Regions from separate parts of the Novosphingobium sp. BL-S-24 genome, predicted to be linked through region 1. Evidence: riboswitches for the same ligand, from Rfam matches in the RefSeq annotation. Region 1 holds a riboswitch; each other region holds the start of a gene.
What was found. Region 1 has a riboswitch for cobalamin ahead of ACZ1JM_RS17835 (TonB-dependent receptor). Riboswitches for the same ligand answer to the same signal wherever they lie in the genome.
Positions count from the first base shown of each region.

Region 1 (8,010 bases):
TCGGTGTGCCCGCCGCATTGTTCCCGGTCGCTCCAAGCGTGCCGTTGTTTGGGGCCGCGATCGGCCTGTTGATGTTTTGCGGCACCATCACGGGCCTGGTGACGTCGGTGGCGCTAACGGTTTTGATACCCAACGAATTGCGAGGGTTGTGCATAGGCGCCTTCATCGCGCTTGCGGGATTGGTCGGCTTCGGCGTTGCCCCGTCTTTGGTCGCCTTGGCCAGTGATCTCTTGGGAGGAGAGGCACACCTTGGCCAAGGACTGGCGATCGTCGGCGTGATCGTAAGCCTCATCTCAGTCGCCGCGTTCGTCCAGGCAATGCGCCATGCCCCCTTCTCCGCCACTCTCGAACCTATCTGATACCTCTTGTAAAAAGCTATCAGATAGGTTATTGGAGAGGGACAGGTTTTAGGGGGCGTCATGCAAGGCCAAATAGCTGCAATCCAGGTCTCTCCGGAAATGCTGAGCCTGGTCGGTCCAGGCCGAGTGGGTGCCGTCACAGCGCCCCCAAGCGCCGTCGCGTTCATCCTTACCTTCGGCGGCCCAGGCGTGGCAGCAACTGTGCAGTACCTGGCAAATCCCACCAGTTCCGCGCTCGATGCCGACACCAGCACGCGCCTCATTCTGCTGGTTTCGCGCGATGCATGCGAGCGGATCGCCGGTGGCCCCGTGATGTTGACGGATGAAGGACTGCATCACCTCCCCGCTGAGCTGCGCGCCATTGCAATTGCCATCAGGGACTGTGACTTGCCGGACGCCGCGCGGACGCCCTATCGGCTGGCCAAGAGTATTGAGCTGCTTTGCGATCTCCTGCTGGCCCAGCGTGGGAACATCCTAATCCCGGTAAGTCCGGAGGGCATACTGTCACGCGCGGACACGCAGCGGCTGATGGCAGCTCGGCAGGTAATAGATGAACGATGGGCTGAAAAGCTAACCCTTGACGGAATAGCCCGGGCTTCGGGTCTCAATCGGCGCAAGCTCACTCGCGGCTTTCGGGAGATGTTCAACTGTACTGTGGCAGATGCCATATCCAGTCAAAGGCTGCGGGAAGCCGGCCAGATGCTCCTGGCGACCGACCTGCCGATATCATCGATAGGTTATCGCTGTGGATACCTGAACAATGCAAGCTTCACCCGGGCTTTCGCTCGGCATTTCGGTGAAGCGCCTACGCAATATCGAGCGAGAAAGGTGGCTGCATGAGCACGCGCCTGTTGGAGCATGGCGGATCGCTGGTCGATCAAGCCGTCCAAGCCATCCGTGGTCATATCCGTGACCATGATTTGAAAGTCGGTGACAGTCTTCCAGGGGAAGGTCATTTTGCGAGCCAACTGGGCGTCAGCCGCGCCGTGATGCGCGAAGCGTTCGGCGCACTGGCCGCCTTGCGGTTACTGGATGTCGGTAACGGCCGCAGAGCCCGGGTGGGGGCGATCGATGGCTCGGTTATCGGCACTTCCCTTGAGCACGCGGTTGCCACCTCACAGGTCAGTGTCGCAGATGTCTGGGACGTGCGACGAACGCTGGAGGTCCGCATTGCCGCCTTGGCAGCAGCACGGCGCACCGACGCACAGGCGCAGCAGATTCTCGCACTCGCGGAAGCGATGGCGAAGGCGAAGGCGGAAGGAGACATGCACAGCGTTACAGCGCACGATACAGAGTTTCATCAGGTGATCGCGGCATCGACCGGGAACATGCTGTTCGCTCAGATTGTCCGTTCCTTCGGCCCGCAGATGGAGATCGCCGTGCCTAAGGCGTGGGAAACCCGTCAGACGGTTGAAGAAAAGATGGCCATCCTTTCGCTCCACCGTCGCATCGCGCACGCCATAGCCGAGTGTGATCCGATCGCTGCATCGACTGCGATGGAGGAGCATTTCGATGCATCGATTGGTGACAAACTCGGCAGCTACCCTTCGAGCAGTTCGGATAGCCTGTCGTTCAACCAAATCGGTATTAGCTGATTTGATGGGTGGGTGATCGGGATCCGCCCCGCAGAATGCGTGCGCGGGTCCATCTAACCAATCGTACCCATCCAATAACAATACCCGAAACAGACATCACGACTCCCAGTCCAGACAATAGCCACATCAAAGGATCGCGCAGGAAACGGTTGGCGAGCAGGAATGGCAAATCGAAGTCGTGGAGAGCGTTGAAAAGCCATCGATAGCCTCGACCGCTTGCATTCTGTTGGCTCAGCAGCTTGCCGCTATGTGGGTCGATGGTGGCCCATGTCTGTTGCGAGTCACCGAAGATAACGCGGATCACCGGCAAGATCTTCGTTTGCCCATGGGAGTACCAATAGAGATCGGGTTCTCGCAGCGTTATGATCTGACGAATTGCAATACCGGGCATCGTACGCCGCGCATTCGCGACGAGTTCCTGCGTGGTGAACTGCAGTATCCTGCCGTCGGGTTGACCGACTGTGGATCGTCCCTCCCCTTCCACAAGTGTCACAACGGCACGCCCGCCGATCCAGGAAAATTTCGCCTCCCTTGCTCGCGGGGCGATCGCGGCCAAGGCGTTTTTGTCTATCGCCGGAAAGTCTGCTCCAGCATGCGCGACGTAGAGAGCAACCGCATCAGACCGCCCTTCACGCACGAACAAGTCGAACGGATTGACCGACAGCCAGCCGCTGAACATCCATGTGATGGCGAACAGACCCCCGACCAGTCCCGTCAGATGATGCCATTTCATCCAGCCAACATACGGTGTGACGGCGCCGCTCTTGTATCGCTTTCGCATCCTCAGACGCAAAATGCCTATCCATAAGCCGCTGATGCTCACGATGAGGGCTGCGCCCGAGGTCCACATGACGACTTGTCGCCAGATCGAGCCATCACGCCTGATCGCGGTCAGGTAGAGCCAGTGCGGCACTGCGCCAGCCCAATTCCATGCGCGCTCGTGGGCGGTAGTGATCTGTACCGGCTCGGCAGTGGTGAAGGACACATAGATCTGCGTGCCCTCCCCATCAGCAAGCGAAACTTTCCATAACGGGCGAGCCCACTTGAAGCCCTGCGCTACTGTCCACTGATCGTCGTGGATCCGCTCTACAGCCCTTATCGCCCCCGAATGCGAGAACCGACGCGCCACTGCGGCAGCGGACGCAGCGTCAGCAGCAACCAACGCGCGGCCGTCGACGGCAGACAGCGCCAGTCGGCCTGCTTTGGTTTTGATGTGCCAAACCGGCTCACCAGCAGCCATGTCCAGCCGCAGGTCATCAGGGAATTCCGATAACTTGGCGCGGCGCAGCGCCTCATCAGACCCTATCCGTATCCGGCTCCAATCAATTGGCGTCAGCCTGCTCAATCGCTCAGCATCCGTCAGCGATGGATAAGGCACGTACATCATGACCAGCCCGGACACGAACCAAAGCAGGATCAACACGCAGGCTGCGATGCCCAGCCAGCGGTGGACCCAATAGAGCCACCGCAAGCCAGCCTTGATGAAAGCCGGGCGGGCCATCGGACTACATGCTCATGTCGAGGCGAACGTCAAATCGCCGGGGGGCTCCCAGCAGCCATTGCGACGAACTGCTGCCGATGGAATAGATCTTGTCGAAAACATTGCTGACCCGTCCATCGATCGCCAACTTATCGCTGATGGTCCAGCGCAGGCCCAGGTCAATCACTTCATAGCCGGGCACCCGTAGCGTGTTGGCGTTGTCGGTGAAACGCGGCGCGACGAAACGGGCGGACACCCGCGCCTGCAATGGCTCAACGAAACGCCAGTTCGCCGAAATATTTGCCGTTTTGGTCGGAATACCCGGCGGCGTTTTGCCGGCACGGTCGATGACCACCCCGTTTACAACCTCCCCGAACTCCTTGAAGCGAGCCTTGAGCACAGTGCCATTGGCTTCGATCCCGAACGCGTCTGTGACCTGCACCGCAAGCGTCGCCTCTATGCCCCTCGACGTGCGCCTGCCGACCTGCTGCGTTATCAGGCGGTTCTCCGGATCAGGTGTCAGGAGGCGGCGCTTTTCTATGTCGAACAAGGCAACGGAGGCCGATCCGCGTCCGTCAAGGAAACGCTGCTTGACGCCCAATTCGAACTGGCGAGCAGGCGAAAGGCCGAAGTCCTTCTGCGCGTTCGAGGTAGTTATCAACGCGCTGATGGGATCGGTGCCAACCGTGAACGAACCATAGAGGGCGGTGTCGGCTGTCGGGTTCACCACTACCCCAACCCGACCCGAGCTGCTGTGATACTTGCGCTTAAAGCCGTTTGCCGGCGTGCGCGCATCAATGCGTTCGAGGTCGTACCAATCCTGCCGAAATCCCGCCACCAGCGAAAGCATTTCGCCAAGTTTAAGCTGGTCTTCCATGAACGCAGAATATTGGGTGGTCACCGTGCGGAAGCCAAGAGAAGTAGGCACAGGTGTGATGAAACCACCCGGCTCGAAATTGAACGGATCGACCACCGTGCTGCCGCCATAAGGCGAATTATTGATATGGCGAAACTTGATCCGATTGACGTCAAAGCCGACCAGTAACCGGTTTTCCACGTCTCTTCCCAACGGTGTCGTTACCGTTACATCGCCGCGATCGCCGATCTGATCCTGCCGATGGATGATGTTGAGATAGTCGCCTCGGGTGACCAGTCCGGTCGCTGGAGAAAACCGATAGCTTTCGGCATTCAGATAATCGCGATTCGAACTGAGGTAATAAGCCACGTTACGCAGTGTTAGCGCGTCGGATGCGTGCCACTCAGCAGACAGACGTGTCCAACTGTCACGGAAGTGATCCTGGTTGTTCGCGATGTTGAAGTTGATGAAACGCAAGCGCTTGTCGAACCGGCCAGCATTCAATGGTGTTCCGAAGTACGGCAGGATTTCTACGTCCCCATAATCGGACGCCAGCGTGAAATTGAGCGTTGACGTCGCATCCCAGCGTAGGGCGCCGGAAATGGCGATATTTTGGTTGTCGCTGTTGCGATCCAACCATCCATCGGATCTGCTGATGCTGGCGGCCAAGCGATAGGAAAGACCGCCACCCACGGGCCCACCCGCATCCGCCGCGATCTGCATCGTATTGTCCGAACCGTAGGCCACACGAGCCTGCATCACGTTGCGATCGGTCACAGGCTTTTTCATGATCACGTTGATGGCACCGCCGATGGCACCCTCGCCGGATATGACAGAGCTTGGACCCCGCAACACGTCGATGCGGTCCACCGTCCAGGGATCGACGGGAAAAGTTAAGGTGCCGGACGCCACGAACAGGCGGGTCCCGTCCACCAGAAGTTGGACCGACCCTTGGCCCGAAAACCCGCGCGCAGCCATTGCCGTGTTACCATTGCCAGGGGAGCCCTGAAACGTAAGGCCAGTAGCGCGGCTGACGGCTTCCTGGATGGAAAAATCCCCCCGCGCCCTGATCGCATCGCCGTCGAGGACCTCGATACTGGCGGGCGTCTCGAACACCGTGATGCCAAGACGGCTAGCGCTGCTTGCTGTGTCCAGCTGGTCCTGAGCGCGCAGGCCCGTTACGACAATGCTGTCTGCGGATGTGCTGTCGGCTTCCTCCGCACGAGCCGGCAAGCCTAGAAGCAGCGCGAAGACGGATGCGCCCGCCGCCAACTTACGATGGGCGGGCAATTGGATATTAGTCAAAGTTCATTCCCCCGTTCATGGACGCCGAAATCCTGCAGAAGCAGGCGGCGTAGCTGCAAGTTACGAACGGTAGGGGAGGCGTTTCGGCAACGTACCGAAACAGTTGCAACGCGGGAGCGCGGGCGCAACAACACCCGCCGGATCCCCCCGGCGCTGCGGCCCCTTGCCGCGCGGTCGTCGCTCAGACGGAGTACACCGTGCCTTGGCCATCCCCTGGACCCAGGCAAGAGCGACCGGACGCTGGCAGGTCTCCTGGCTTGCGGGTCATCGCACGATGCACGGCCTTCCCAGGCCTCGCAGGAGTTAGCGTCCGGCCCAGTGGCTGCGACAGGGCACCTTGGCCTGCCGCGAATATGCATCGCACTCACCGCTTACAGTTGCAGGGACAGCCTCGGCATCGAAGGGAAAACCCTTCTCACCGCGTTCCCTTTTAAGCTCCTTGCGAAGCACCAACGCGATCTTGCCCGCAGCTCAAAGAAGTTGCGGGCAGCTGCGGCTAGCGTTTCATTGCAAGATTGGCAAGATGTCTAGAGTAACCTTTTTAGAGCACTCGTCTCTTAGCGCGGTAAGGATATCTATCGTTCAGGACGGTTGCCCATGTACTCACCGAGACGGACATTTCGTTCTGGCGCCCACTGCGGATTAAACGTGATTGTGTCGGACGGGAACAGCATTACGATCGTCGACCCCAGCAAGAACCGGCCCATCTCCTCGCCCTTTGCGAGAACGATTTCCTGATCGGAATAGGTCCATTCCGCCATGGTGCCGGTACGCTTCGGATTGACGACCCCATGCCATACCGTCGCGATGCTTCCAACAATCGTGGCGCCCACAAGCACCATAACGAAAGGCCCGACATCGGCGGAATCAAACACGCAGACGACCCGCTCATTACGGGCGAAAAGCTTGGGTACACCCTGAGCGGTGGCGGGATTGACTGAGTACAGCGACCCCGGAACATAGATCATCCGCCTCAACCTGCCAGCGCACGGCATGTGCAACCGGTGGTAATCCTTTGGCGACAGGTACAAGTTCGCGAAGCTGCCGTGCCTAAACGGGACCGCCAGGGTTTGGTCGCCACCCACCAGTTCGGTGACGGTGAACCGATGCCCCTTTGCCTGGAGGATATGGTGGTCGTCCACTGCGCCAAACTGGCTGATCGCTCCATCCACGGGGCACACAAAGTCAGCGTCCGCCTGCGGTCGGACCCCCGGTTTCAGAGCACGAGTGAAAAAGTCGTTGAAGCTCTTGTAATGGCGTAGTTCAGGTTCCGCCGCCTCGGTCATGTCGACCTTGTACTTGCCGACAAACCACGAGATGAGGCCGGTCGTTAATCTGTCGGCCTGAGCGCGAGCTACACGGCCGGCAAAGGTCGTCAAGTGACGCTTGGGCAACAGATGCTGAAGCATCACTTTGAATCTGTACGACATCCGCCCCCCAAACGCTGAGCAGCCTCGCTCGCGATACTCCAAGGGGGACTTCACGCTTTTAAGCGATGCGGTCAACTGCCCGGGCTGTTTTTTGCATTCTCAGACGGTCAGAAACTCAAACTGAGAGACGCGGTTGCGACATTGTCATTGCTGTCGTCCGCATCCGGCCGAAAGCCATGCTGATGAAGATAGCCTACTTCCAAGCTCATCTTCTTGGTCAGGGCGGAGGTTACCGAAACCTGATTGCGCATTCGCTCTTCGCCCTGAACACGCTGGAAATTGGTCTTATTTAAGTCAATGAAGCTCTCATGGCTGAGCACCAGCGCGGTCTTTCCGCCCGGGTGGAAGGGCACGACATATTTGACGTAGGGGCGAACTCGGTACGCTGTACCATCAATGCCCTCGCGCCAACGCTCCTCGGTCCGTAGTCTGGCGCTGAGCTTGCCTGGCCCGATTTTTAGAAAATTGTCGAACGTGACCTGCTGGCGTGCACGATGCTCCATCACCGTGAAATGACCCGCTTCATAGTTGGGATCATGCGTATATCCCACCCAAACCGTTACTTTGTCCGCCACTTTCAACCCGATCATGGAGTTCATCTCCACTTCGTACAGCCCGTTGCGGTCATTGCTGAAACGCGACACCACCTCTTGAGAAAAGCGCCATTTGTCACTGAGCTTGATGGTGGCCGTACCGCCTACCCAAGCCTGTTCATCCTCAGATGCGCAGGCGGGCGCGACCGCCAGAAGACTGACGATCACGCCTGCTACCGATGCAACTCTCTGCTTCATCCCGCGTCACTCCGAATCTGTCGAAGCGCGGCGTATGACTTTTTGATGACACTTTCATGTCGTTTGTGACAACCGAATGTGTCTCACTGTTTCTGAGGCCGGTTGGACTTACGCCGGCAACGCGATCCCGTTCTGATCTTTTGCTTTGAGCCGAAAGGCATGAAGCAGAGGCTCCGTGTAACCATTGGGCTGCG
Region 1 is NZ_CM145488.1:2,598,066-2,606,075, reverse strand. It holds gene ACZ1JM_RS17855 (MFS transporter) at 1-359, shown strand, start outside; gene ACZ1JM_RS17850 (helix-turn-helix domain-containing protein) at 420-1,199, shown strand; gene ACZ1JM_RS17845 (FadR/GntR family transcriptional regulator) at 1,196-1,954, shown strand; gene ACZ1JM_RS17840 (PepSY domain-containing protein) at 1,947-3,455, opposite strand; gene ACZ1JM_RS17835 (TonB-dependent receptor) at 3,460-5,595, opposite strand; cobalamin riboswitch at 5,821-6,064, opposite strand; gene asd (archaetidylserine decarboxylase) at 6,171-7,025, opposite strand; gene ACZ1JM_RS17825 (DUF2490 domain-containing protein) at 7,133-7,816, opposite strand; gene ACZ1JM_RS17820 (malate synthase G) at 7,925-8,010, opposite strand, start outside.

Region 2 (8,010 bases), on a different replicon from region 1:
TCGCCCACGTATTCCTGCTTTTCGGGACGGTGATCGGATCCGCGAGCTTTGCCTATTTCACGCGATTCGTTCTGAATGTCGGCGATCAGGTGCTGGGCACTTATTTCATGCTGACCACCGTGGCGATGGTGTTCTCGATGCCGATGTGGGTCTTCGCATCGCGTCATCTGGGTCGGCGCGCGTGCTACATGATTGCCTTGGCGGTCTATGGATCGACGCACCTGTCGTGGCTTCTGGCCGGGCCGGGGGAAAGTCTGCTCGGCATCGGCGCGCGCGCCGTGATCGGCGGCCTTGCCGGAGGCGGGATGATCCTCTGCGCCTACGCCCTGCTTTCCGATGCCGTTCGCTTTGATTTCGTGCGGAGTGGCGAGCGCCGCGAGGGGGCTTTTGCCGGCATCACGACGCTGCTGGACAAGCTGTCCTCTGCCGCATCGCTTGCCGCGCTGGGCGCGTTTCTGTCGGTGATGGGATATGTTTCGTCAGGCAATGGGGCGGTCGGCAAGCAAGGACCGGAAGCGATTCGCGCGATCATGCTTTGCGAATCGGTCATCCCTGCCCTGGCGATGGCCGGTGCGCTGCTGACAATGTGCTTCTACAAGCTGGACGCCGACGAACTCGCCGCGGCAGAGCGCCACGACGAAGCGATACCTTCCACCGAAAGTGCTGTCGACCCCGCCGCCGATCCCGCTGGTGCGATCACCTGACAAATGGGTAGACCGCCCTGCCCTCACTACGTTGGAAACCGGTATGTCTCAGATTGAACCCTATACGATGGCCGCCTGCCGTGTGGTGCCGAACTCCATGTTTGTGGATGGGCGGCCCGATCGTGGAAAGTTGCTGGCGAATATCGACCACACCATCGCTGTTGCTGAACGAGTCGCCGGTGACCACGGCGCAAAGTTGATCGTCTTTCCGCAGTTCGGCATCAGCGGGCACGCCATGGTATCGTCGGAAGTGTGGCATGACGCCGCGCTGGAATTTCCGGGGCCGGAGTTGGACCGTATCGGCGCGGCGGCGCGGCGAATGGGGGCGTGGATCGTCGTTCAGGCGCCCGAACGTCACGCCGCTTTCCCTGGCCGCTATTTCCTGTCGTGCGCGATCATCGCGCCGGACGGCAATCTCGCGCTCGTCCATCGCAAGAGCTATTCACTGTCGCTGCGAACCAGCCCGATCGACGTCTATTCCAAATTCATCGAGACATTTGGCGAGGACGCGTTCTTCCCGGTGATCGACACCCCCCTTGGCAGGATGGCGGCCACGATCGGGGCGGAGCCGCATTGGCCGGAGGCGTGCCGTTCGCTGGCGCTGAAAGGGGCGGAGGTAATCGTCAATCCCATCGCGGCGGCAGGAACCCACCTCGATTATCTGGAGCGTGCAGGCGCGTTTCACGTACGCGCCACCCGCGCGTTCGAGAACATGGTCTATCTCGCCAGCCCCAATTTCGACGGTGGCCCACAGTCACCGCCATCAACGATCTACGATTACAAAGGCGAGCAGATCGGCAAAAATGTGGCAGCGGATACCACCGTCATGCTGGCGCGCGTGGACATCCCGGCCCTGCGGAAATGGCGAGAGGAAGCGGCAGCCAATTTCCTCGCGCAGATCCAGCCACAGACCACGATTGCTGCTGCCATGACAGGCCACTGGCCCAGTGACCGATGGCCCGATCATGCTCCCGAACAGTTCGACGAAATCATCGACGTGGAACGGGACGCCTGGCGAAAGATCCAATCTCACTGGAATGGTGGCAAGTCGGTCTGAACCTCGCCCATCAGCCCACTGAGTCGAGATCGCTCCAGCGATAGACGGCGTAACTGGCCATCCAGCAAAATATGAATAGCCCGATGATCAGGAAACCCAGGGTGTTGAAATGCTCGGAAAGCATGGCCGCACCTGACCATACCCCGCCTTCCAACCCGAACTTGTCAGACAGCAGCGCCGCCGTCTGTATCGAACCGATCACAAGCGCTACCAGCGCGGAAATCGCGGTGATGACGACATTGTAATAGAGCTTGCGAATGGGCTTCACGAATGCCCATTCGTAAGCACCCAGCATGATGATGCCGTCGATGGTATCTACCAGCGCCATGCCGACCGCAAACAGCACCGGGAATACCAGGACGGTCACCAGCGAAATCCCATCCGCTGCATGGGCGCCCGACAGCCCGAGTATCGCCACCTCGGTCGCGGTATCGAAGCCCAGGCCGAAAAGAAAACCAAGCGGCGCCATGTGCCAGGGATGCCGCACCAGCCGAAACACCGGCCTAAGGATGCGGGCGATCAGACCGCGCCCGGCCAGCAGCATGTCAAGATCGTCCTCCACGATCCTGCCACCGCGCCTAACTTGTTGAAACCGCTGCCAGACGCCTCTCAGAATGACGAGGTTCATGATGGCAATGACGAACAGGAATGCGGCCGAGATAATCGTCGCGATCACGCCACCGGACCGACCGAATGCCTCAAAATCGTCGAGCGTACTGGCGGCAAGGGCGATCGTCGTCGCCGCGATCAGGACGATGGCGGAATGGCCGATCGCGAACCATAGCCCGACGCTCAGTGGTCGCTGGCCGTCCTGCATCAGCTTGCGCGTCACGTTGTCGATCGCCGCGATGTGATCTGCATCCACGGCGTGGCGCAGCCCCAGGCTCCATGCGAGCAAGGCGGTTCCCAGCAGTACCGGGCTGGAATGGAAAACGCTGAACGCCCACCCCCATACCAGGAGATTCGCCCCGATCAGGCACGATATAATCGCGGTGGCACGAGAGCGCAGCCGGGGACCGGCGCCTCGATGGGAAGCCGTCCGACTCCCACGTTGCGAAGGCGCGCCGGGCGCGTCGTTCAGGTATTGCATTCATCGATACCCCGGGCGTCAGCGAACCTGACGGAGGGGCTTCCGCACAAGCGGCCGGCGCATCCATGCCGGACGGACGCCAATCAGCGGCCGGCACGGTATGCCGGTGCGGCCCCGCCGCACGTACGTCGCTCAGACGGAGTATCCGTGCCTTGGCCAACCCCTGGGCCACGGCAAGAGCGACCAGACGCCGGCAGGTTTCCTGGCTCGCGGGTCAATGCTTGATGCATGGCCTTCCCAGGCCTCGCATGTTTCAGCGTCCGGCCCAGTGGCTGCCGGCGTACCGCGTTGGTCGCCGGCCTATGCATCGCGCTCGCCGCTTACAGTTGCAGGGACAGCCTCGGCTTCGAGGGGGCACCCCTCTTACCGCGTTCCCTATTAAGCCCCTTTCGGGGCACCGACGCGATCAATGCCGACCCGCCTCAAAGCCGGATCGACACGATCGCACCTAGTCGTACACGCGCCGGGCCGCAAGGCCGGATCGCGGGTATCGGGCTTTCGGAAGGTTCAGTTCGCCGGGGTGCGACGACGACGCCGAAGCAGCATCAGACCGCCGGTCGCCAAAGCCATCAGGCCGATTACGCCCGGTTCCGGCACCGGGGAGCCGCCCGAGCTTCCGCCGGGAGTGCTGGGCGTACCCGGATCGCTGGGAACCTGATAACCGCCGGTGTACGTGCCGATATGCATTTCACCGTTCTGCACCAGGCTGCCGAATACGGCCGATCCCTGGATGTAATTGGCAGTCCTGGCGGCCGCGCCGGGGGCGAGCACGGAACCGCCCCAGGCCGTGGTCAAGGAAAGGTCCTTGGCATCCGGGAAGTTCCAGATCACATGTTCGCCCAGGTTCTGGGTGCCGCCCAGGAAGTTGTCGTCCAGCTTGATCGCACCGCCCGATACGTTGACGATCGCCGTGTCCGCGCCGTTAAGATTGAACTGGATCTCACCGATCTTGTTCAGGTCACTGGCCGAGATGTTGAAAACGGCAACGCCGCTGCCATCCGGCTTGGCATCGAACGTGCCGCGATTGCCGCTGATCGTGAGGTCGCTATTAGCCGTCTGCTTACTCATCGATACGCTGAGGCCGGTCATCGACGTTTCGATCAGGCTCTTTTGCTGGGTCAGGTTCTGCGCGAAGGCTGGATCGCTGGCGGCAAGGCCCGCCGTGACGGTGTTGTTGTTGACGTTGGTGTTGCTGATCGAGCCGCCAACCAGAACCGTCTGCGCGGCGCCATTGAGATTAAGGCCGCTGTTGACGTTGCCGCCAACGATCGCGCCGGAACCGTTGTTCAGGTTCTTGTGGCCGCCGTTGACGTCGCCCACCACGGTCAGGCCCGGCGTGCCAGTGTTGGAAGCGGGAAGCGGCTGAATCTGATAGTTCGACGAATTGCCTTCCAGGTTTCCGCCGACGAACGTGCGCCCTTCCACCTCGGATGACGACGTCAGATCGCCCAGAACCACGAGGTTCCAGTTGCGCAGCACATCGGTGCCGGCAATCATACCCGAACTGGCAAGAACCGGACTGGCAGCAATCACAGCGGCAATGGCCGCGACGGACAAGGAAGCGATACGAATTGCTGTCACGGGTGGGTCTCACGTGGCGGAAGTGCCGAGGCCCTCGTATCGCAGCCGGTGCGATTGGAAAGTCGCACTTTGGCGGTGTCCCTTCGCGGAACACGCCAGCTATTACCTGTTATCTTGATACCCGGTGGTGGCCTGCTCCTCCCGAAGAACGAGCGCCAAATTCAAACCATTGCGGTTGCACTAATTCTGGACACCGTTTGGGGATGGCCATAGTAGTTAAAGCGTTCCAGCGGCTGGATAAAGTGAGGGGTCAAAAGACCGTACCGCACCAGATGGAACGAAAAGGAGCATCGGACGACTGTCATCCTTGAAAGGAGGCAGGAGACCGAGTGGCACGCAAAGATATTATTTGGCCTGGACAAAGGCCGGCGTGAACACGTTGACGGTACGTCCGTAGACGAACGTCAAATTGTGCCGGCCTCTCGTCCAAAAACCCAGCTGCAGCCTGATGAACCGATGCTCAGGCGGCGTGTACGATGTACCCTGACGTTCCGTCACCAAGCATGCCGTTACGGATGACATAGGCGATCATGTGCACCCGATTGCGCGTTCTGGTCTTTAGTCGCACGTTTTCAACATGGCGCTCGACCGTGCACGGCGCGATCGACAGCGTAATTGCAACTTCCTTGGCAGACATGCCTCGCGCCACCAGACCGACTACTTCGGACTCACGGACGGTCAGCTGCAAGTTGTTAAGTTTATCCATGATAACCCCCTATATGCGTGAAAATCCCTCAGAATCACCGATTTAAATGCTCGGTAATCCGGGTATGCGATATGTGTTGTGGGGCGACCCTAGTGGATTCTACGATTGATATTTTTATATAACACGCCTTAACCAAATAGTACAAGTTTAGTCTTAAGTCCGATTTTTACGTACATCTATTGCCGTTGCGCCCGTCCGCTCTTGCCACGAAGATTGATCAGCTTTGATGGAGACGCGCTTTGACTCAATTTGCTGCCAACTGGATTCGGGCCAATGATTGAAGATCGGCACACAATCCTCGAAACGCTGACCAATCGCGAGTCGGAGATCCTTCGCGCGATCGCTCAAGGCCTGTCCGCCAAGGAAGTGGCCAAACAGCTCGAGATCGCACCCCGAACCGTCGAACGGCATATCGACCACATCCGTCTCAAGACCCGGACGCGAAACCGTTCCCACATGGTAGCCTTCGCCATTGCGAACGGGCTGGTGTGAGAGTTGCGGCAGTTCACACGCCTTTGTGCGCCCCGGTGAGGGCAGGGTTGATGTTCGCATTTGCAATCCAACTCCCTCCTCTTCTTGGTTATGTGCACAATTTCACTGATCTATTGTGAGTGGCGCTTACTTAATTCGCCTTGTTGATTTTCAGGCCATTGTTCCGACTCACCACATTTCATGAGGCATAATGCCTAGGTACTTGGTCCTATGTCGAGGGCATCAATCATGTGCAACTTTCCCAAAGCGAGAATATCAGCGGGGACTGAATGACTAGACGTCAGGGATCAGGCAGATCGGGGGGCTTGCGGGCGGTCCATCCGCTCGCTCGCGGAGGCGCTTGCACCCGAGTCGCAACACTAAAAGATCGGGAAGCCGGCGGCCTTCGCTATGATATGCCGTCCCGGTCTTCACAGTTTTACTTGCTATACTAGTCATGGCGTCGGGGTTTTCGGCCATGGTCCTGTATTTCAGCTGGCTTTGCCGATCATCGGCAATTGTCGCTGAAAGCAATATGTTGAACACCGCGTTTCAGCGTGCGCGTTTCGTCTATTCCGGTTGGCGTAACCAAGACCTGCTGTTTTCCGCGATCCGCCAGGACGAAGACACGCCTTTCCGTCGTCGCTTACGCGCTCGGCCCACGATGCTGGACGCGGTCATCCATCCCTACCAATCGACCAACTGGAATGCGCGTACGCGGTTGACCAAACTTCGCGATCATTACGACGCCATGGTCAGGCTGCGATGGCTGTTCGACCCGCATGAGCAGCGGGAGACGATGATCGGCGATCTGTCCGCGATCGACCCTGGCCTACGCCTGGTCCTGGATGAGGCGATCTGGTTCAAGAACGAAGGCCCGCTGGTGCTTAACCTGTTCCGGGGAGACGACCGCATCTATTCGATCGCTTTCGCCTTGCGACGGGAAGCTGGCGACCTGATTGCCCATGTCGGCGCGGTACAGGGCCGCAATCCAAGGGACATTCCCGAGATAATGGACATTTACCGCGATCTCACCCGTCAGGCACATGGCATGCGGCCCCGTGATCTGTTGATCGAGCTGTTCCGCATGCTTTGCATACAACTGGGCGTAGCGCGGATACTACTGGTTTCCGATCAGTACCAGCACCATCGCGCACCGTACTTTGGCGATAGCAGGGCGGAAGTCCGCGTCAGTTATGACGAAGTGTGGATTGAACGCGGCGCCGTGCGCATTGATGACACCATGTTTGAACTCCCTGTACGCGCGACAGTGCGCGCACGCGATCAGATCCCGGCACGCAAGCGGGCTTTATATCGCAGGCGGTACGACATGCTCAGCCAGTTGTCTGAAGCGATCGAACGAAGTCTTCGAAAGCACTGGCTAGAGGGAAATCCGTCGACCGGTCACGTAACAGGAGGCGAAATCGGTGTGGTCCAGCTTACGTAACCACAATCTCAGCGCCAGGCTGCGTCAGCCGGCCGACGAGTTATGGGACCGATACCTCGGCGTAAGCACGTTCGGCTTCCACCCCGGCACCGGAGGCCCCGGTGATCGCGAGTGGTACATGCATTACATCCCATCGCCCTACCGGGATATCTTCGAAGTCTTCAAAGCTGCTGGATTGAACGCCGATGACACGGTGACCGATCTGGGCTGCGGTATGGGTCGCGCCGTATTCGCCGCCGCTCATATGGGCGCATGTAGGGTCGAGGGAGTTGAGTTGGTTGCAAGCCTCGCGCAGCAGGCACAGATCAACCACCAGAAAGGTCGTCTCCGCACAAAGAAGGTGGAGATAATCGCCGCCAACGCAATCGATCACGACTTGAGCGCTACCACGGTGTGCTACATCTTTCACAGCTTCGGGCATCACATCATGGGTGAGGTCTTGGAAAGGGCCCGCAGGGATCGGCACAGGGCGGCCGTCACCGCGCCTTTGCGCATCGCTTACATAAATCCGGTCTGCAACGATGTGATAGAAGCGTCGGGATGGTTTCGAAGGGTCAGGGATCTGCCTGCGCGATCGCAGTTTCTGTCGAATGCCGACCATTATGCCGCGACGATCTGGATCTCCAGCGGCGGATAACGCACGCTATCGTTTGTAACTTTTATGTTACTCGCGTTATTTCGTCGAATCATCGGCTTGGCCGCTTGCGATGCCAAAATCGTCACCGGAATAAGCCAATTTTTCAATCGAATTCGATACCATTCCTGCGGTTTTGCCTCCACCCCTTGCTTCGAGCACACGCAAGCCAGCCTATGCCTTTTCAACGTTATGTCATTGGATTATCGTGATAAAATGATAAACTTGATCTCAATGCGTCAATTGTTTGACATATAGATATATCATTATAACAATAAGCTCCGGCGAAAGGTCGCCAAAGATGAGGGCTTAGACCATGA
Region 2 is NZ_CM145487.1:865,804-873,813, forward strand. It holds gene ACZ1JM_RS03890 (MFS transporter) at 1-704, shown strand, start outside; gene ACZ1JM_RS03895 (nitrilase-related carbon-nitrogen hydrolase) at 748-1,761, shown strand; gene ACZ1JM_RS03900 (HoxN/HupN/NixA family nickel/cobalt transporter) at 1,772-2,770, opposite strand; cobalamin riboswitch at 3,027-3,268, opposite strand; gene ACZ1JM_RS03905 (choice-of-anchor A family protein) at 3,359-4,423, opposite strand; gene ACZ1JM_RS03910 (response regulator transcription factor) at 4,893-5,138, opposite strand; gene ACZ1JM_RS03915 (response regulator transcription factor) at 5,412-5,630, shown strand; gene ACZ1JM_RS03920 (DUF535 family protein) at 6,067-7,056, shown strand; gene ACZ1JM_RS03925 (methyltransferase domain-containing protein) at 7,037-7,693, shown strand; gene ACZ1JM_RS03930 (TonB-dependent receptor) at 8,007-8,010, shown strand, end outside.
Region 2: linked by a shared signal. The riboswitch ahead of ACZ1JM_RS03900 (HoxN/HupN/NixA family nickel/cobalt transporter) and the one ahead of ACZ1JM_RS17835 (TonB-dependent receptor) in region 1 are both predicted to bind cobalamin.

Region 3 (8,010 bases), 770 kb from region 1:
ATGTGCAGGCTGGCCAGGTGGTGAACCTGAACCAGCCGCTCTACACGATCGCGGCGGGACTCTCCCCCATGACAATCGACGTTCCGATGTCCATGCAGTCCGGATCTTCGATCAAGCCCGGCACCATGGCGAAGGTCCGGCTCGATCAGATGCCGGATACGCCGCAATCGGCGAAAGTGACGCTGATCAGGGTAAGCCCGCCGCCGCAGTCAGCGCCGCCACGGGCCGTGTTCACGATCGAGACCCCCGACCCCAAAGTACGGCCAGGAATGGCGGCTACGGTGGAGATCGAGCTTTCTGAACGGCGCAATGTCTTGCTGGTGCCGGATGCTGCGCTGGTGTTCGAGCCGATGCCGCAGCAAGGTCGGCGGCGTCCTCGCATTTACGTGCTCGAGGATGGCGAGCCGCGGAGGGTGTACGTCTCTGTCGGTGGCAGCGATGGCAAGCGCACCGAGGTCTTCGCCAATGACCTTGAGCCAGGGAGCCGAGCGATCATCGGTTGGCGGGATGGGACGAGCAGAACCGACAAGTCAGGTAGCTGACAGGTTTGCGCTGCAACAATGAGACTACTCGTGCGTATCCGCAGCGAGGCTCGTTTGAACAACCAGAGGATTCGCCGTTCTGCTTAATGACGCGCAGATGTCGCGCCGCACGGCCGTCAGGATTTTCGCAATGCTGGCAGCCGCCACCGCCGCGCCGGGTGGTCTTGCCGCCGCAACCGCAGGTCGCCTGGGTGCGGCGTCGCCGTTTTCGTGGCAGCGCCTCGTGTCCCGGGCCAAGGCGCTGGCGGGTAAGCCTTTCATCGCTGTACCCGACTCGGTTCATGCCGCAGCGGACTATGATGCGGCAGTCCGGCTGACATACGGAGCCGCTCAATCCATCGCTGGGAATGTGCGCCTGTTCCCGGCGACGCGTGAAACGGCCCCCAAACCGGTGACGATCGCCATCGTCGAAAACGGTCAAGCGCGGGACATCGTCAATACGGATGGACTGTTCGTCGGCAATCAAAACACCGATGCCGCCGGGTTCAGAGTGATGGACAATACCGGAAAAAGCGATTGGCTGGCTTTTCAGGGTGCCAACTATTTCCGGTCGTCGGGCGGGCGCGATCAATATGGGCTGTCGGCGCGTGCGGTGGCGATCGATACCGGGCTTGATGGCACGGAAGAATTTCCGGCCTTTACTCATTTCTGGATCGAGCAGACCGGACCTGACACGGTACGCGTTCATGCGCTGCTAGATGGGCCAAGCCTTACCGGAGCATATGCTTTCGATTGTCGCAAGGGATCGGACAGCGTCACACAGCAGGTAACAGCAGCTCTGTTCATGCGGCGCAATGTGCGACAGCTGGGAGTAGCTGCAGCGTCGAGCATGTTCTGGTACGACCAATCCAGCCCCCCAAGAGCGCGGCGGGATTGGCGGCCGGAAATCCACGATTCGGATGGGTTGGCGATCTGGTCAGGCGATGGTGAGCGGATCTGGCGGCCGCTGGAAAATCCTTCCGCAGCGACGCTCAATTCATTTCGCGCCGTATCGCCCAAAGGCTTCGGCCTTCTGCAGCGCGACCAGGAATTCGATCACTATCAGGATGATGGTGTTTTCTACGATCGCCGCCCCTCACTGTGGGTGGAGCCGAAAGGCGATTGGGGAACAGGCGCGGTGTGCCTTTACGAAATGCCTACCCAAAGCGAAACGATGGATAACATCGCCATGTTCTGGCGGAGCGACAGACCGGCCAAGGCAGGTGAACGGCGCGATCTGGGCTATAAGCTGACGTGGACTTCAAACGATCCGACAGCTGATCGTGCGTCGCGATGTGTCGATCTGTACGACGGTCCGGGCGGCATTCCCGGTGCCCCGCCGGTGGCCGGCGTGCGCAAGTTCGTATTCGATTTTGAAGGTCCTGCTCTGGCCGGGCTTGATCGCAATAGCGGTGTCGTTGCGGAAACCGATCTGCCCAAGGGAGCCATTTCCTCTGCCACGGCTTATCCGTTGGCCCGGAAAGATGCGCGCTGGCGCGTCATGCTGGATGTGAGGACCAAGGATTTGACCCAGGCCCAGTTCCGCCTCTTCCTGAAGCGTGGTGATACGGCGCTAAGCGAGACCGTGATCAAAGCGATTGGCGCGGGGGACGACGCGTGACTGTAAGGCCAGCGGTCCCCTTGCCGATGCTCCCGGCGGAAGCTCCTTTGGGGATGCCGGTGCAGAACCTGTATGGCAACCCGCCCGGCGCCATCGAGGTTTTGACCAGCCCGCACGGCATGCTGGTGAAGCGGTTGCTGCTCATCGCGCTGACGGCGGTGATCGGCCTTGCCGCGTCGAGCGCCGTCCGCATGGAACTGTCGCGCGATGGCCTGGATCTGGTGGAAGTGGCGCTTCTGCTCTTTTTCGTGCCGCTGTTTTGCTGGATCGCTTTCGGGTTTGTCACGTCGACGGTCGGTTTTCTGAAGCTGATCACCGGGGAGCACCCGGGCTTCACCGCTCTTCCAAGCCCAGCCGCCAGTCTCAGGCATCGCACTGCGGTGCTGATGCCGGTCTATAACGAAGGCGTCGAGGAAGTCTTCGCTCGCGTCCGAGCGATGGCGCACTCGATTGCGGCTTCGGGCGGTGCGCCCTGGATCGACTTCTTCATCCTCAGCGATTCCAATCCGTTCCACGGCAAGCGCGAGGAAGCGGCGTGGCGGGAACTGGCGGCCGAAGCGCCGATCAAAGTCTATTATCGCCGCAGGGAAAAGAACACCGCCCGCAAGCCCGGCAACATTGCCGAGTGGGTCCGCCGTTTCGGTTCCTCCTACGAGTGCATGCTGATCTTGGACGCGGATTCGATGATGAGCGGCGACACGATCGTCGGCATGGCATCGATCATGGAAGAGCGCCCGTCGATCGGCTTGCTGCAGACCGTGCCGATGATCACCAACGCGCGAACCCTTTTCCAGCGGTGGATGCAGTTCGCCAGCGAGGCGTACGGCCCGATCGCGAGCGCGGGGCTGCTCTGGTGGTCAGGGGCGGAGTCGAACTTCTGGGGCCATAATGCGATTGTCCGCACACGCGCCTTCGCCGAATCCTGCGGTCTTCCCGAATTGCCCGGGAAGGCCCCGTTCGGCGGTCATATCCTGAGCCACGACATGCTGGAATCTGCGCTGCTGAGGCGGCGGGGATGGGCTGTCCACATGGTGATGATCGGCGGCAGCTATGAAGAATTCCCCCCCACGATCGTGGACCTCGCCATTCGTGATCGTCGATGGATGCAGGGCAACCTGCAGCATATCCAGCTTCTGGACGCCGCAGGGTTGCACTGGACCAGCCGCCTGCATCTGCTGATCGGAGCGTCCGCTTACCTGACCTCACCCGGGTGGCTGCTGCTGATACTTACCATGATCGGCCAAGTGGCCACCCAGGGAACGGGGGGCGGATTCGTTACGCTCGCTCCGCCCAGCGTTTTAGCTCTTACGGTGGTTCTGCTGTTCGGCCCGAAGCTGATGGGCACCATCTGGATGCTTGCCGATCGTGATCGCCGCCGCAGTTTCGGCGGAACCGGTGCCATTCTGCGGACGGTTCCGCTGGAGATCGTGCTGGGCATGCTGATGGCTCCAGTAACGATGGTAACCCAAACCAAGGCGCTACTCGGCTTGCTGCTGGGCATTTCGGCGGGGTGGAACACTCAATCGCGCAACGCCCGCCGGATTCCCATCCGTGAAGTTTTGCCAGACTTGCGCGAGCATCTGTTGCTGGGCGTTGCTTTGGCGGCGACGGCCTTCCTGGATACGTCGACCGCCTTGTGGCTCTCCCCGATTATCATCGGGCTGCTTCTGTCGCCTTGGCTGATCAGCTTGACGTCAAGCGAGGCGCTTGGAGCGAAGGCGGAAGCCGCCCGTTTCTTCCAGGTGCCCGAGCCCGGCATCACCGAGACGCCCCGCCTGCCCCATCCCGAACCGCGCGCGCCGTCGAACGATCACGCGGTGGTCGAAGCCTGACTGCCGAATAGCCTCGCCGCTGTCTGCGGGGCAGATGGGAAATACAGGTGCATGTAGCTCGCCGTCAGCGAGCCATGCCGGTAGATCGCTTCTCCGTCCCGGCCATCCGGTGTGATCGATCGGGCCAACGGGGTGAGAGGCGTATCCAACGAGGAGTAATGGAATGTGTGGCCGGTCATGACCCCATCCTCCAGCGCTACCTGCTGCATCCCAAGCGCCCCCAGTCGAGGCTGCATCGTTGCCCGGCCCGGGAAAATGCCCGGCAACTGAGCGCTATATCCGCTCAAGTCTGTGAGCGCCTCGCAGGTATACAGCATACCGCCACACTCGGCGAGGATCGGCAGGTTTCGCTCATGATGCTCGCGTATAGCGGCAATCATCGATGCGTTGGCGCTCAACCTATCCAGATGCAGTTCCGGGTACCCTCCAGGCAGCCAGACAGCATCGCAGGGCGGCAGATGGTGGTCAGCCAATGGGGAAAAGAACTCCAACCTGGCCCCCGATTGCACAAGGCAATCGACGTTGGCGGGGTAGATGAAAGCGAATGCCTCATCACGCGCTATCGCAATGCGCCTGCCCTCCAGAGACTTCTGCGCATCGGGGTCTACCGCAGATGGGGCAAACCGGACCGGCGGCGGAAGCTGCCGCGCTTCGTCCGGTAGTAGCTCCGCAAGGTGGTCCAGCCGGCGATTGAGATCGGCCACTTCGCTCGCCTGCACCAGTCCCAGATGCCGCGATGGCAGCGAACTCTCAGTGTTGCGCGCCACAGTGCCCCACCAGTTGATGGTGTCAGGGATTCCCTGCCGGAGCAATTCCGCATGCCGCGGCGTGCCGACCTTGTTGGCGAGCACCGCGTGAAGATCCAGCCCCGAACGATACGTCGCAAGCCCATGCACCAGCGCACCGAAAGTTTGCGCCATCGCCGATCCGTCGAGTATCGCGAGCACGGGCAGGCCAAACCGCTGCGCGACGTCTGCCGCACACGGATCGCCGTCGAACAGGCCCATCGCTCCTTCGATAAGGATGAGATCAGCCTCGCCCGCCGCCGTGTACAGCATATCGCGGCATTGTTCTTCGCCGCACATGAACAGGTCCAGCTGATAGACCCGCTCGCCACAGGCGGCTTCCAGAATCATCGGGTCCAGGAAGTCCGGCCCGCATTTGAACACCTTCACCCGGCGTCCCGTGTTTCGATGGTGCCGCGCCAAGGCAGCCGTCAGCATCGTCTTGCCCTGGCCGGAAGAGGGTGCCGTCACCAGCAATGCCGGGCAATCATGGTGGAGGCCGTTCGTCATCGCTGCCGAGTATGCGCGTTAACTTTTGCGCGCAAGCATCGGGTACTTGCACGTGGCGGCATCGCACGATAGTTGCCGCGCCGCGACAGGTTCCCCGCAAGGGGATCAAAAGGGAACGCGGGTGTGATGCCCGGGCTGCCCCTGCAACTGTAAGCGGTGAGCCATCGGCCATCACGCCATTGGAACCTTCGGGTTCTGAGAAGGCGGCCGAACCGGCACTGACCCGTGAGCCAGGAGACCTGCCTGACGCAGTCGTTCTTCGACCGGACAGGGTGTGCCGGACGGACGGGGGTGTGAACTCCTAGCGTGACGACAGCCTGACAGCGTGAGGCTCATCGCCTTTCGCCGTCGATGTCGTCTGCTGAAGGATCATACATTGCACGCCCGTATTCCCGCTTTCCTTGCGCTTGCCCTCGCCTCATCCCCCGCCCTGGCGGAAACTGCCCCTGATATGGCCGTCGACATATCTGGCAGCGGAGAGGGAGCGGAAGAACGCATCGTCGTGTCCGCCCTGCGCACCCCCGTGGCCGCAGAGCGAGTTTCCGCGCTGGTCACCATCCTGGATGAACCGGCGATCGTCGCGCTGCAACCAGTCGCCGTTACCGATGCCTTGCTGCGCACTCCGGGCATCAGCCTGTCGCGCAATGGCGGCTATGGCACCACCACATCGCTACGCATCCGCGGAGCCGACGCCGGGCAAAGCGTAATGGTGATAGACGGCATGCGCCTGTCCGATCCTTCGTCGACGGCGGGTGGTTACGGATTTTCCAACCTCCTGCTCGATGACATCGATCGGATTGAAATTCTGCGTGGCCCTCAATCCATCCTGTGGGGCAGCGACGCGATCGGCGGTGTCATCAATGTACGCACCCGTCGCCCCACCCAGCCGCTGGAGGGCAGCTTCGCCCTGGAGGCAGGCACGCACGACACCGTATCGGCGCGCGCCGGGATCGGCGGCACGTCCGAGGCGGTAGACTGGCGTCTCGCGGGTTCACGGTTCACGACAGACGGGATCTCCGCCCGGTCGAATGGGACAGAGGCGGATGGCTACACCCGTTCCGGTGCAAGTGGCACCGTTACCGTCCGGATCGCCCCGGGCGTCAGTCTTGACCTGCGTGGCTACTGGTCGAAATCCAACAACGATTTCGACGGGACATCTGGCGATACCCGCGCCTACGGGCTCACTCGGGAGTGGTCTGGCTATGCCGGCCTGAACTTCGCGCTCTTCGACGGGCGACTGTTAAACCGGCTGGCTGTTCTGCAGGGCGAGACCGATCGCGAGAACTACGATCCCGCGCGCAGGATCAGGCAGATCAGCTTCGATGCCCACGGCCGGGTGCGTCGCTTTGAATATCAGGGTACGTACACTTTCTCTGACACCATACAGGCCGTATTCGGTGCCGAGCGCGAAGAACAGCGGATGACGACGGCGTCGCCCTCCAACAGCACTACGCCGTATGTGCTCACCCCCAATAGCGTGGACACCGATAGCCTATACGGCGAGTTGCGCGTGTCGCCGGTTCGAGGGCTGACGCTGAATGGGGGGGCACGGTATTCCGACCAGTCCCGTTTCGGCAGCAACACCGTGGTCAGCGCAGGAGCCGTATTCACGCCCAATGACGGCGCCACCATCCTGCGCGCCAGTTATTCTGAGGGCTACAAGGCACCGTCGCTCTATCAGTCGTTCAGCATTTACGGCACGGCGGACCTTGTTCCGGAAAAAGCCAATGGCTGGGAAGTGGGTGCGGAACAGCATCTGGGCGACGTGCTTCATGTCGCCGCCACCTGGTTCAATCGTGATACCGACAATCTGATCGATTTCTCCAACTGTCCGGTCCGGGGAACACTGCCCGCCGCCTGCTACATACCCGGCACCTCGACCTCGCGCCTGGGGTACTATGCCAACGTGAAGGCAGCCAAGGCGGAGGGCATCGAACTGTCTGCATCGGGCAGGCTTGGCGTGCTGTTCGCCAACGGAAACTACAGCTGGATCAGGGCGGAAGATCGCACTCCGGGTGCTACCTATGGGCGCCAGCTCCAACGCGTGCCCCGCCATCTGGCGAATGCGGAAGCGGGCATCGATCTGCCGCAAGGTCTGCGCGCCTCGATCGCGGCACGCTACTCCGGCGAAAGTTTCAACGCCGCCACCGGCACGGCGACGCTCGATGATTACTGGCTGATCGACTTGCGTGGCCAATGGCAAGTCAGCGATGGCCTGATCGTCCAGGGTCGCGTCGAAAATCTGACTGATACGCATTACGAAACGGCAGCGGGATACGGAACGCTGGGCCGCACTGTAACTCTCGGACTGCGGAGCCGCTTTTGATGCTGGAACCTGTCGCCCCCGGGCCGTCGGTCGTTGTCTGCAGCACCTGCCGATACAGCGGGGATGGCAGGATCAGGAATGACGATGCCCCCCGCGACGGCGCGGTGCTGGCCGATGCATTGCGAAAAGTGCAGGAGGCGGACCCGGCGCTGCAAGCCGTGGCCGTACAGGCCATGCCCTGCCTGTTCGCCTGCTCCCGATCATGCACTGTCCATATTCGGGCGCCGGGCAAAGTCGGTTACGTCCTCGGAGACTTTGCCCCCGATCACGATGCGGCTCGGGCAATCTTGGAATACGCCGTAGCGCACGCAGCAAGCGAGGAAGGCCGAGTGCCGTTTCGCGAATGGCCGCAGGGCGTGAAGGGGCACTTCATCACGCGGACACCGCCCGAGGGCTTTGTCTGCACATGACCCGG
Region 3 is NZ_CM145488.1:1,829,701-1,837,710, reverse strand. It holds gene ACZ1JM_RS14170 (efflux RND transporter periplasmic adaptor subunit) at 1-542, shown strand, start outside; gene ACZ1JM_RS14165 (OpgD/OpgG family glucan biosynthesis protein) at 640-2,142, shown strand; gene mdoH (glucans biosynthesis glucosyltransferase MdoH) at 2,169-3,974, shown strand; gene ACZ1JM_RS14155 (cobyrinate a,c-diamide synthase) at 3,953-5,269, opposite strand; cobalamin riboswitch at 5,340-5,530, shown strand; gene ACZ1JM_RS14150 (TonB-dependent receptor plug domain-containing protein) at 5,721-7,595, shown strand; gene ACZ1JM_RS14145 (DUF1636 domain-containing protein) at 7,595-8,005, shown strand; gene cobT (nicotinate-nucleotide--dimethylbenzimidazole phosphoribosyltransferase) at 8,002-8,010, shown strand, end outside.
Region 3: linked by a shared signal. The riboswitch ahead of ACZ1JM_RS14150 (TonB-dependent receptor plug domain-containing protein) and the one ahead of ACZ1JM_RS17835 (TonB-dependent receptor) in region 1 are both predicted to bind cobalamin.

Region 4 (8,010 bases), 1.1 Mb from region 1:
ATACGCCAGTGAGAAAAGCCTCGCGCGTGATCGGGCGGTCGGCGTCGAACCCGGGCAACCCTTCATAGTCCGGCACCCCCCCGGTGTGGCTCAACAAGGCGCTGATGGGAATCGCAGCAAAGGCGTCCGGAAGGCCTCGCGCATAGCGCCCGACCGGACCATTCAGATCGATCGTCCCGGCTTCGGCCAACTCGAACACCAGAGCAGCCGTAATTTGTTTGCCCACTGATCCAAGATGGAAAAGCGTCTTCTCGTTTGCGGGAACTTCGAACGGCAGGGAGGCCGTGCCCAGACCTGCGGCCATCATCGTGACGCCATTATGCACGACCGCTATTCCCGCAGCGGGAATCCGCCTATCTCGCATCATCTCCTGAACGCGATCAAGCACCTTGGACGGTAATCCGCTTCCTTGCGATGCCATCCCGAAGCCTGGTGTGGCTATTACGCCGGCACCTACGGCCATCACGGATCGACGGCTCCAGCCACTCATATTCTTGGTCAATCTCGATCCTTATCACGACGAAGCGGTCAAACCTATTTAACGCGCCGTCATAGCCATTCCCACAGGTAGCGGGAGAGTCGCTCTGCCGACCACGCCGACGGTCTTCTGTAGGCTTCGCATTTCCAAAACCTGTTCCAATTGCAAAATCCCGAAATGCCCTCACGGACATTGGGAAATGAGAAAGCCATGGTGTCGCAAAACATGTGGAGAACGGCGGCTATCGCCTGATTTCCGGCAAGCCAAAAAGCTGCCATTCAGCCATCGACCTAATTACCGCCTTTCAAACCTCCATTTCCAATTAGCAGACCATACAGTCTCTGTGAGCCGATTGATTTCACTGCTCCGATCATCATCGACCTGTCGACAAAACGCCCATATACTTATGTTGCTAGAGGCGATTCCGGGTTTAAGTTCGGAAAAGACGTCTCCAACCAACAACGATACCGCTGATTGAAATAAGGAGGCAAGCACCTGACAACAGCCAGATCAGAGTATGCCGCATCGGCGGCCAGATCAGCAGCCATGGGAAATCCAGATTGTGCAGCGCGCTAAACAGCCAACGATAGCTGCGAGCACCTGATCCAACCTGACCCAGTAATGCGCCAGTGGCTGGATCGATATGCAACCATGTTTGCGCAGCGTCGTCGAATTTGAGCCGCAGCACGGGCAGCGGTCGGCTGTCGTCCCGCACATTTCCAGTCGAATACCAGTAGCGATCGGGACGTTTCAGCCGATCCACGCCGGTCAGCGTCGAGCCGGGCATGGCGGCCTGTGCAGCGATGAGGATCCGGCCCTCATCCATCGACATTTGCTGCCCCGTAAGACCGTCCAGCAACTGGGGCTTTCTTTCGCCCCATAAGCTGACGACCGGCCGACCACCAACATAGGTGAAGCGAGCCTCGCGCGCACCTGTGGCTGCCCGCGTCAGCATCGCCACATTAGTAGCAGGAAAACCGGGGCGCGCTGCGCCATAGAGCCTTGCCACATCGCCACCCGCCTTGTCCCGCAATCCACCCCATGGGCTCATGGACAGCCAGCCGCTGAACACCCAGGTGATGACGAACAACCCGCCCGCCAAGCCCGCGACATGATGCCATTTCATCCAGCCGCGATAGGGGCTGACCGACCCTGATTTGTAGCGATTGCGGAGCCGGACCCGCAACAGGCCGATCCAGACGCCGGCAATCGCCCCCAGCAGTCCGATGCCTGACGTCCACAGGACTGTCTGGCGCCATGGTTCCTGAAACACCCGCAACACCTCGAAATAGATCCAGTGCGGGATGCGCCCAACCAGTTCCAGAATCGTTCGTGTGCGGTCGTATTCTGCACGACCTCACCGGTTTTTTGGCTGATGTAGACGTCGGTCGCTACGGCATCGGCAAGCCTTACCCGCCAGAACGGGGCCATCGCCATGTAGGCGCGCGTGACCACCCATTGGTCATGGTCAACAGTAGTAATAGAGACTGTCGGTGCGCCGGTAAGGGCGGAGGCAATCGCCTCCGCACGCGGCGCATCGATCTGTGTGATTTCATCGCCCGTTCGCGCCGACACGGCGCGCCGCCCGTCGGGCGTAACGAACCGATAGACCGGTCCGCCACCCGTCATGCCAAGCCGCATTTCGGTAGGAAATGCAGCCAGATTCAGTTTCGCCAGTGCCCGATCCGGACCAACATGCACCTGTTGCCATTCGATCGGCGCTGCCGTCGCAACCCGTTCCTCAGCGCGGAAGGAGGGGAAGGACACGTAGAGCATGACCAATCCGGAGAAGAACCAGATAGCAAACAACAGACATAAGGCGATGCCCACCCAGCGATGGAAGACATAAAGCCAACGCTTCCCATTCTTGGTCCAGGCGGTCAGCGAGAGTGGCGACTGCCTTGGCCGGGTCATGATTGCTACTTTAGAAAGCGACATGAAGGGTCGCCTCCACCGTGCGAGGATCGCCCAGCACCCATTGCGACGCCCCATAGGTCGCACGCGCATAGATTTCGTTGAAGATGTTGCGCACCCGTACCGCCGCACTCGCGCCTTCAATGAACTTCCAGCGGATACCGGCGTCCGTCAAGGTGTAAGCGGGGACGACACGGCTGTTGGCCGCATCCTGATAACGTTTGCCCACATAGCTGACACCCCCGTCGATGACCCAGTCATCGGCGAACGACCAACTGACGAACGCATTGGCGCTTTTCGTGGCGACATTGCTGGGGCGGTTGCCTGCGCGCTGGAACAGAACCCCGCCCACCGATTCCGCAAAATCGTCGTAGCGCGCACGCAGCAGCGCACCGTTGAGGGTAAGGCTCAAGCGATCGATCGGCTCCAGGAACAGCGACGCTTCGACACCGCGAGAGGATTGTTCGCCGACCTGTACCTGGATCGTGGGGATCAAAGGATCGGATGTCAGCAGCTTGCGCTTGACGATGTCATACACCGCCAATGTCCACTGGCCCCGGCCCCCCCAGAAAACATGCTTGATGCCCGCTTCATATTGCCGACCGGTGGACAGGTCGAAATCACTCTGCGCCACACTGGTCGATACCAGTGCTCCAACAGGATCGGCTGCGGTCGCATATTGGCCGTAGAGCGCGAGCGTCGGCACGGGATTATAGACGGCCCCGACCCGCCACGTGACGGCGTCCGGCGTCGACGTGAAATTGTTCGCCGCGTTGACATAGTCTGTCTTTGTAATCTTAGGCCGGTCGTAGCGCAGGCCGCCAACCAGAGAAAATTGCTCGCTGAACTGCAGCCGATCTTCGGCAAATATTGAATATTGCCGGATCCTATTGGTGTAACGGGGCTTGGTAGGCGCGTTGGCCTGGTGGAGGAAAAGCGTGAAAGCCGGATCCTTCACATCGACCAGGCGGGTTGCGTTATTGCCGCTGTTGCTGACATTCTTGTAGCTGATACGGTTGATGTCAAAGCCGACAACCATCTGGTTCTCCATCCCGCCCAGCCTGTGGGTGAGATTGGCGGTCGTCCGGTTCCCGGTCTGCTTCTGGATATGATAGAGTTCCAGGAAGCTGGATTGCTGAATTTTTGCGGTGCTGGTCGCCGTCGCAGGCACATAAGTGACGTTTTCGGCATTCTTCCAATATTTGTTGGCCCACAGATGATAGAAGGTGCTGCGTATGGTCAGCGCATCGGATGCTGCCCATTCGATTTTTGCCTGGCTCCAATTGTCGCGGAAGCGCAGCCGGGCATCGTCGACATTATAGTTGTTCCGGCGCAGCGATCGGTCCAGCTTTCCGTTGACCAGCGGCACGCCGAACCACGTCCGCGGATTTTGGTTACTATGGTCGTGGGACAAGGTGATGGAGAGCGCATCCGTCGGCTTCAGGTGAATGGCCCCCGACAAGGCGATCGCGTCAGAATCGCCGCGGTCCATCCAGCCTTCGGATCGGCGATAACTTGCATCGGCCCGGAAGCCGATGGCGTCCGTGATCGGCCCGCCAGCGCCCGCCGCGACGTTCAGACTGTCGAAGGATGCAATGCCGATGCGGCCGCTGACCTCTATCTGTTCAGAGGGCTGCTTGCGCACGACGTTCACCGCGCCGCCAATGGCGCCCTCACCATATAGAACGGAGGCTGGTCCACGCAGAATCTCCACGCTTTGCGCCATCCACGGGTCAGCCGGGAAGGTCAGCGTGTTGTTGTACATCCGCATCCCGTCGTAGAGCGTCATAACCGAATTCTGCCCGGTGAAGCCGCGGGCGGACAGGCCATAGCCGAAGACCCCGGATGTGTTGACGATACCAGTAGCGCGCGCGGCAGCATCCTGGATGGTCAGATCGCCCCGCAACCGGATCGCGTCGCCATCGAGCGTTTCGACGCTGGCTGGCATTTCGAGCGGTGTAAGCCCAAGGCGACTGGCTCCTTCGGTCTTCAGATTGAGCCGAAGCGGATCGACCACACCCGTCACGATGATGGCGTCAGGTGTGGGATTGATGTCTTCCGCCGGTGTCTGGGCATAACCAGCGGTCGGCAAGGACAGACCAACCGCAGCGAGCATGACGTTCTTGAAATACTGCATATAACCCCCGTTCGTTTCGCGGCGCACCTGTTGTGAGGGGCGCCAAGTGACAAGTTACGAACGGTTGGAGATGTGGTGGCGCGAAGAAGGAACGGTTGCCGCAACGTCGGGAACGCGCACCCAACCGCCCGGATTCCCGCACTTGCAGGTCCAGCCGTTCGTTCGTCGCTCAGACGGAGTTCACCGTGCCGCGGCCATCCCCTGGACCAAGGCAAGAGCGACCAGACGCCGGCAGGTCTCCTGGCTCATGGGTCATCGCTTGATATACGGCCTTCCCAGGCCTCGCAGGATTTAGCGTCCGGCCCAGTGGCTGGCGGTTGGGGCACAATGCCGTCCGCACATGTATATCGCGCTCGCCACTTACAGTTGCAGGGACAGCTGCGGCATAGGATTCTTGCAAGGACCCGCACCGCATTCCCTTTTAATCCCCGTTTCCGGGGAACCGACGCGATCTATGTCTGTATCCTGCCGAAGCAGAAAGAGACGGCGCTTCTTATGACGCTGAATATCGTTTCGCAAGTGACTGTCGTTGCCCGTCGGAATAAGCCTCCCCAGGCTGACACCAGAGCGGAGGGTCTAAGTGGTGAACGCCCCGGTCATTCGGCTCGAAACAGCCTGCCGGCGCCAGACCCTTAAAGCCGTCAGCGCCTGTGTCACGGATCGGGAAAGGGCCTTCCCACACGTTGGCGCGCGCCCTGCCGTCGGAGTGAAAAGCCCAACTGGTCGGATTGCGCGGGCCGTCCTACCGGCCGCGCGCGGCCTGTTCCATTGCGCTTCAGTCGGCAACGCGCCACCGGCCCATCGGGCATAAGCTTTCGCATCCTCGCGATCGACATGGACCACCGGGTCGTTTTCATGGCCTTGCAGATTAGTGTCCGGCCCCTGCGGATGGCGCCAGTTCCCACCCTTTACCAGGCGCCACCAGCGCGCAGCATTGTCGAGCGGCACAGGTGCGAGCGGCTGAACAAAAAGGGCAGACGCCCCCTCATGTTCGGCGCGGGTCTGATAGCCCGTCGCTGCAACGAAAGCCGCAGACTGGCGATTGGTGACTTCGTGGCGGTCGATCCAGAAGGCGGCGGTCGTTACCCTATTGCCCGGGCGGCCGGGCCCGTCCTCGCCGAGGAGCACCGCCGGCAGGAACGGCGATGCGGTCGTCCCGGCTGTCGCATTGCGACGGCGACACAGTCGGCGCTGGCGATCCTGAGCCGCCGACGATCGCAGCCAGAGGCGCAGCGATCAAGGCCATGGACCGGGTGGGAAGCCGGATCCGCATCGTCAGTCCGCCCCCCGTGGTGGGCCTGGATGAGTCAGGGGATCAGCGAGCACCACGCCCACGCGCCTGGCGTAATCATTCCAGACGCTAACCAGGGCTGCCTTGCGGGCCGGCTCAAGCGCCGAAAGGTCGCGCGTTTCGCCGGGATCGGCGGCGACGTTGTACAGGCGCCACTTCCCGTCGCTGATATCGGTGATCTTCCAGTCACCGTCACGGATGGACCGCGAATTGAACAGTTCGGAGCCGATCGGCTGTCCCGCAGCATAAACCGGCGCGCCGGTTTGCAAAAAGGATTTCCAGCTTCGACCGTCGATCGGCTGGGCCGTCGCCCCTCGCGCGGAAGGCTGCGGAATGCCGGCGAGATCGAGAAAGGTCGGGGTTACGTCCGTGACATGCGTAAATGCGCGGCCAATCTGCCCTTTTGGCACCGCAGGCCCGGTGAGGAAGGCTACGGAACGGGTGCCACCTTCCGTGGCATAGAGCTTGAAGCGATAGGATGGCGCGGTCGCCGCCTGCGCCCAGCCTTCGCCATAGGTGGCGTAGGATGCCGCGTTGCCGATGTCTTCGGGCGCCTTGACGGGCGGGACCATGTCGCGCAGCATTTTCAGCCCCGATCGGCTGGCTTCCATGCCTTCGGCACCATTGTCGGACAGGAAGAGGATGATGGTGTTGTCCAGTTCGCCCGTTTCCTTCAGCGCACCGACCACTTGGCCGACGGCAGTGTCGAGCCGATCCACCATGGCCGCATAGACTTCCATCTTGCGTGCCTCGATCTGCTTGTCGCGCGGCGACAGCGTCTCCCAGGGTTGGGCGTCCACCAACGGGTGCGGCTGCACCGATGCATCGATCAGGCCGAGTTCCCGCTGCCGCTTCAGTCGCGTGGCCCGCAGCACCTCATAGCCCGCATCATAGCGCCCTTTATATTTGGCGATGGTTTCGGGTGGAGCCTGCAAGGGGTAATGCGGCGCGGTAAAGGCGAGATAGGCGAAGAACGGCTTCTTGCCGTCCGAACCGGAACGCGTGCTCTTGATTTGCTCGACCAGCTTCTGCCCGAAATAGTCGGACGAATAGAAGTTGGCCGGTATGGTGACGGGCACGCCGTTTTCGCGATAGGTCGGGGCATATTTCGGGTTCGAACCCATGCCCCCGCCAAAATGATTGTGGCCGCCCTGCGCCAGCGAAAAGCTGAGCTGGAAGCCACGGGCGTGCGGGTCCTGGTCGGGTTCGACGCCCAAGTGCCACTTGCCGGAGTAAAGCGTGCGATAGCCCGCCGCGCCCAGTCGCTCCGCCAGCGTCGGCGCGTCGGCGCGCAGATAGCCTTCGTAGCCAGGATGGCCTGTTTGATTGGGCGCCATCACTTCGGCCATGGCGCCCAGCCCGACCCGGTGACTGTCGCTGCCCGTCAGCAGCATGGCCCGCGTCGGCGAGCAGGCGGGTGCGGTGTGGAAGCCGGTCAGACGCAAGCCGGACTGCGCCAGCTTATCCAGATTGGGCGTCTCGATCTCGCCACCGAACGCGCCCAGATCCGAATAACCCAGATCGTCGGCGACGATGATGAGGAAATTGGGCCGGCTCTTCGCTGTCGATTCCCGCGCGCCGCCGGTTCCCATCGTCATGGCTGCCAGGGCGACTGTTGCGGCCAGACGGCTGATGATATTTCTCATATCGTCCTCTGCTTTGCTGCTGCGGTCAAAAATTTGCCCGCAATGTGGCGCCCAGGGTGCGCGGTTCGCCTGGCAGGCCCGTGACTACGCCGATTGGCTGAACCACCTTCGTCACGAAGAAGTCCTTTTGCGCCAGGTTGCGTGCCCATACGGACAGGTCATAGCGCCCCTCAAGAAAGCTGAGGCCGACACGGGCGTTGAGCACGCCATAGGCGGGTATGACGCCATAGGAACTCAGCGTCGCGGTCGCATTGGTCGACGAGCGATGGAGATAATTGATACGGGTGTAGACCGAGACGCCGTCGCTAAGGGGTCGGGATGCATCGACATTCAACGTATAGGTAAATTTGGGCACCAGCGGAAACGACGTGCCCGACAAATCCTGGATCGGGCCGAGATAGGCGCGCTCGGGTGCCTGCGCGGCATTCTTGTAACTGACATAGCGCGCGTCGGTGTAGGCCGCCGAAGCACCCAGCCGCAGGCCTTCTACAGGCGCGAAATTCAACGTCGTCTCGAAACCTTTCGAGCGCACCTTGGGAACATT
Region 4 is NZ_CM145488.1:960,533-968,542, forward strand. It holds gene ACZ1JM_RS09870 (serine hydrolase domain-containing protein) at 1-502, opposite strand, end outside; gene ACZ1JM_RS09875 (hypothetical protein) at 909-1,751, opposite strand; gene ACZ1JM_RS09880 (TonB-dependent receptor) at 2,403-4,529, opposite strand; cobalamin riboswitch at 4,743-4,991, opposite strand; gene ACZ1JM_RS09885 (SUMF1/EgtB/PvdO family nonheme iron enzyme) at 5,106-5,657, opposite strand; gene ACZ1JM_RS09890 (arylsulfatase) at 5,805-7,466, opposite strand; gene ACZ1JM_RS09895 (TonB-dependent receptor) at 7,492-8,010, opposite strand, start outside.
Region 4: linked by a shared signal. The riboswitch ahead of ACZ1JM_RS09880 (TonB-dependent receptor) and the one ahead of ACZ1JM_RS17835 (TonB-dependent receptor) in region 1 are both predicted to bind cobalamin.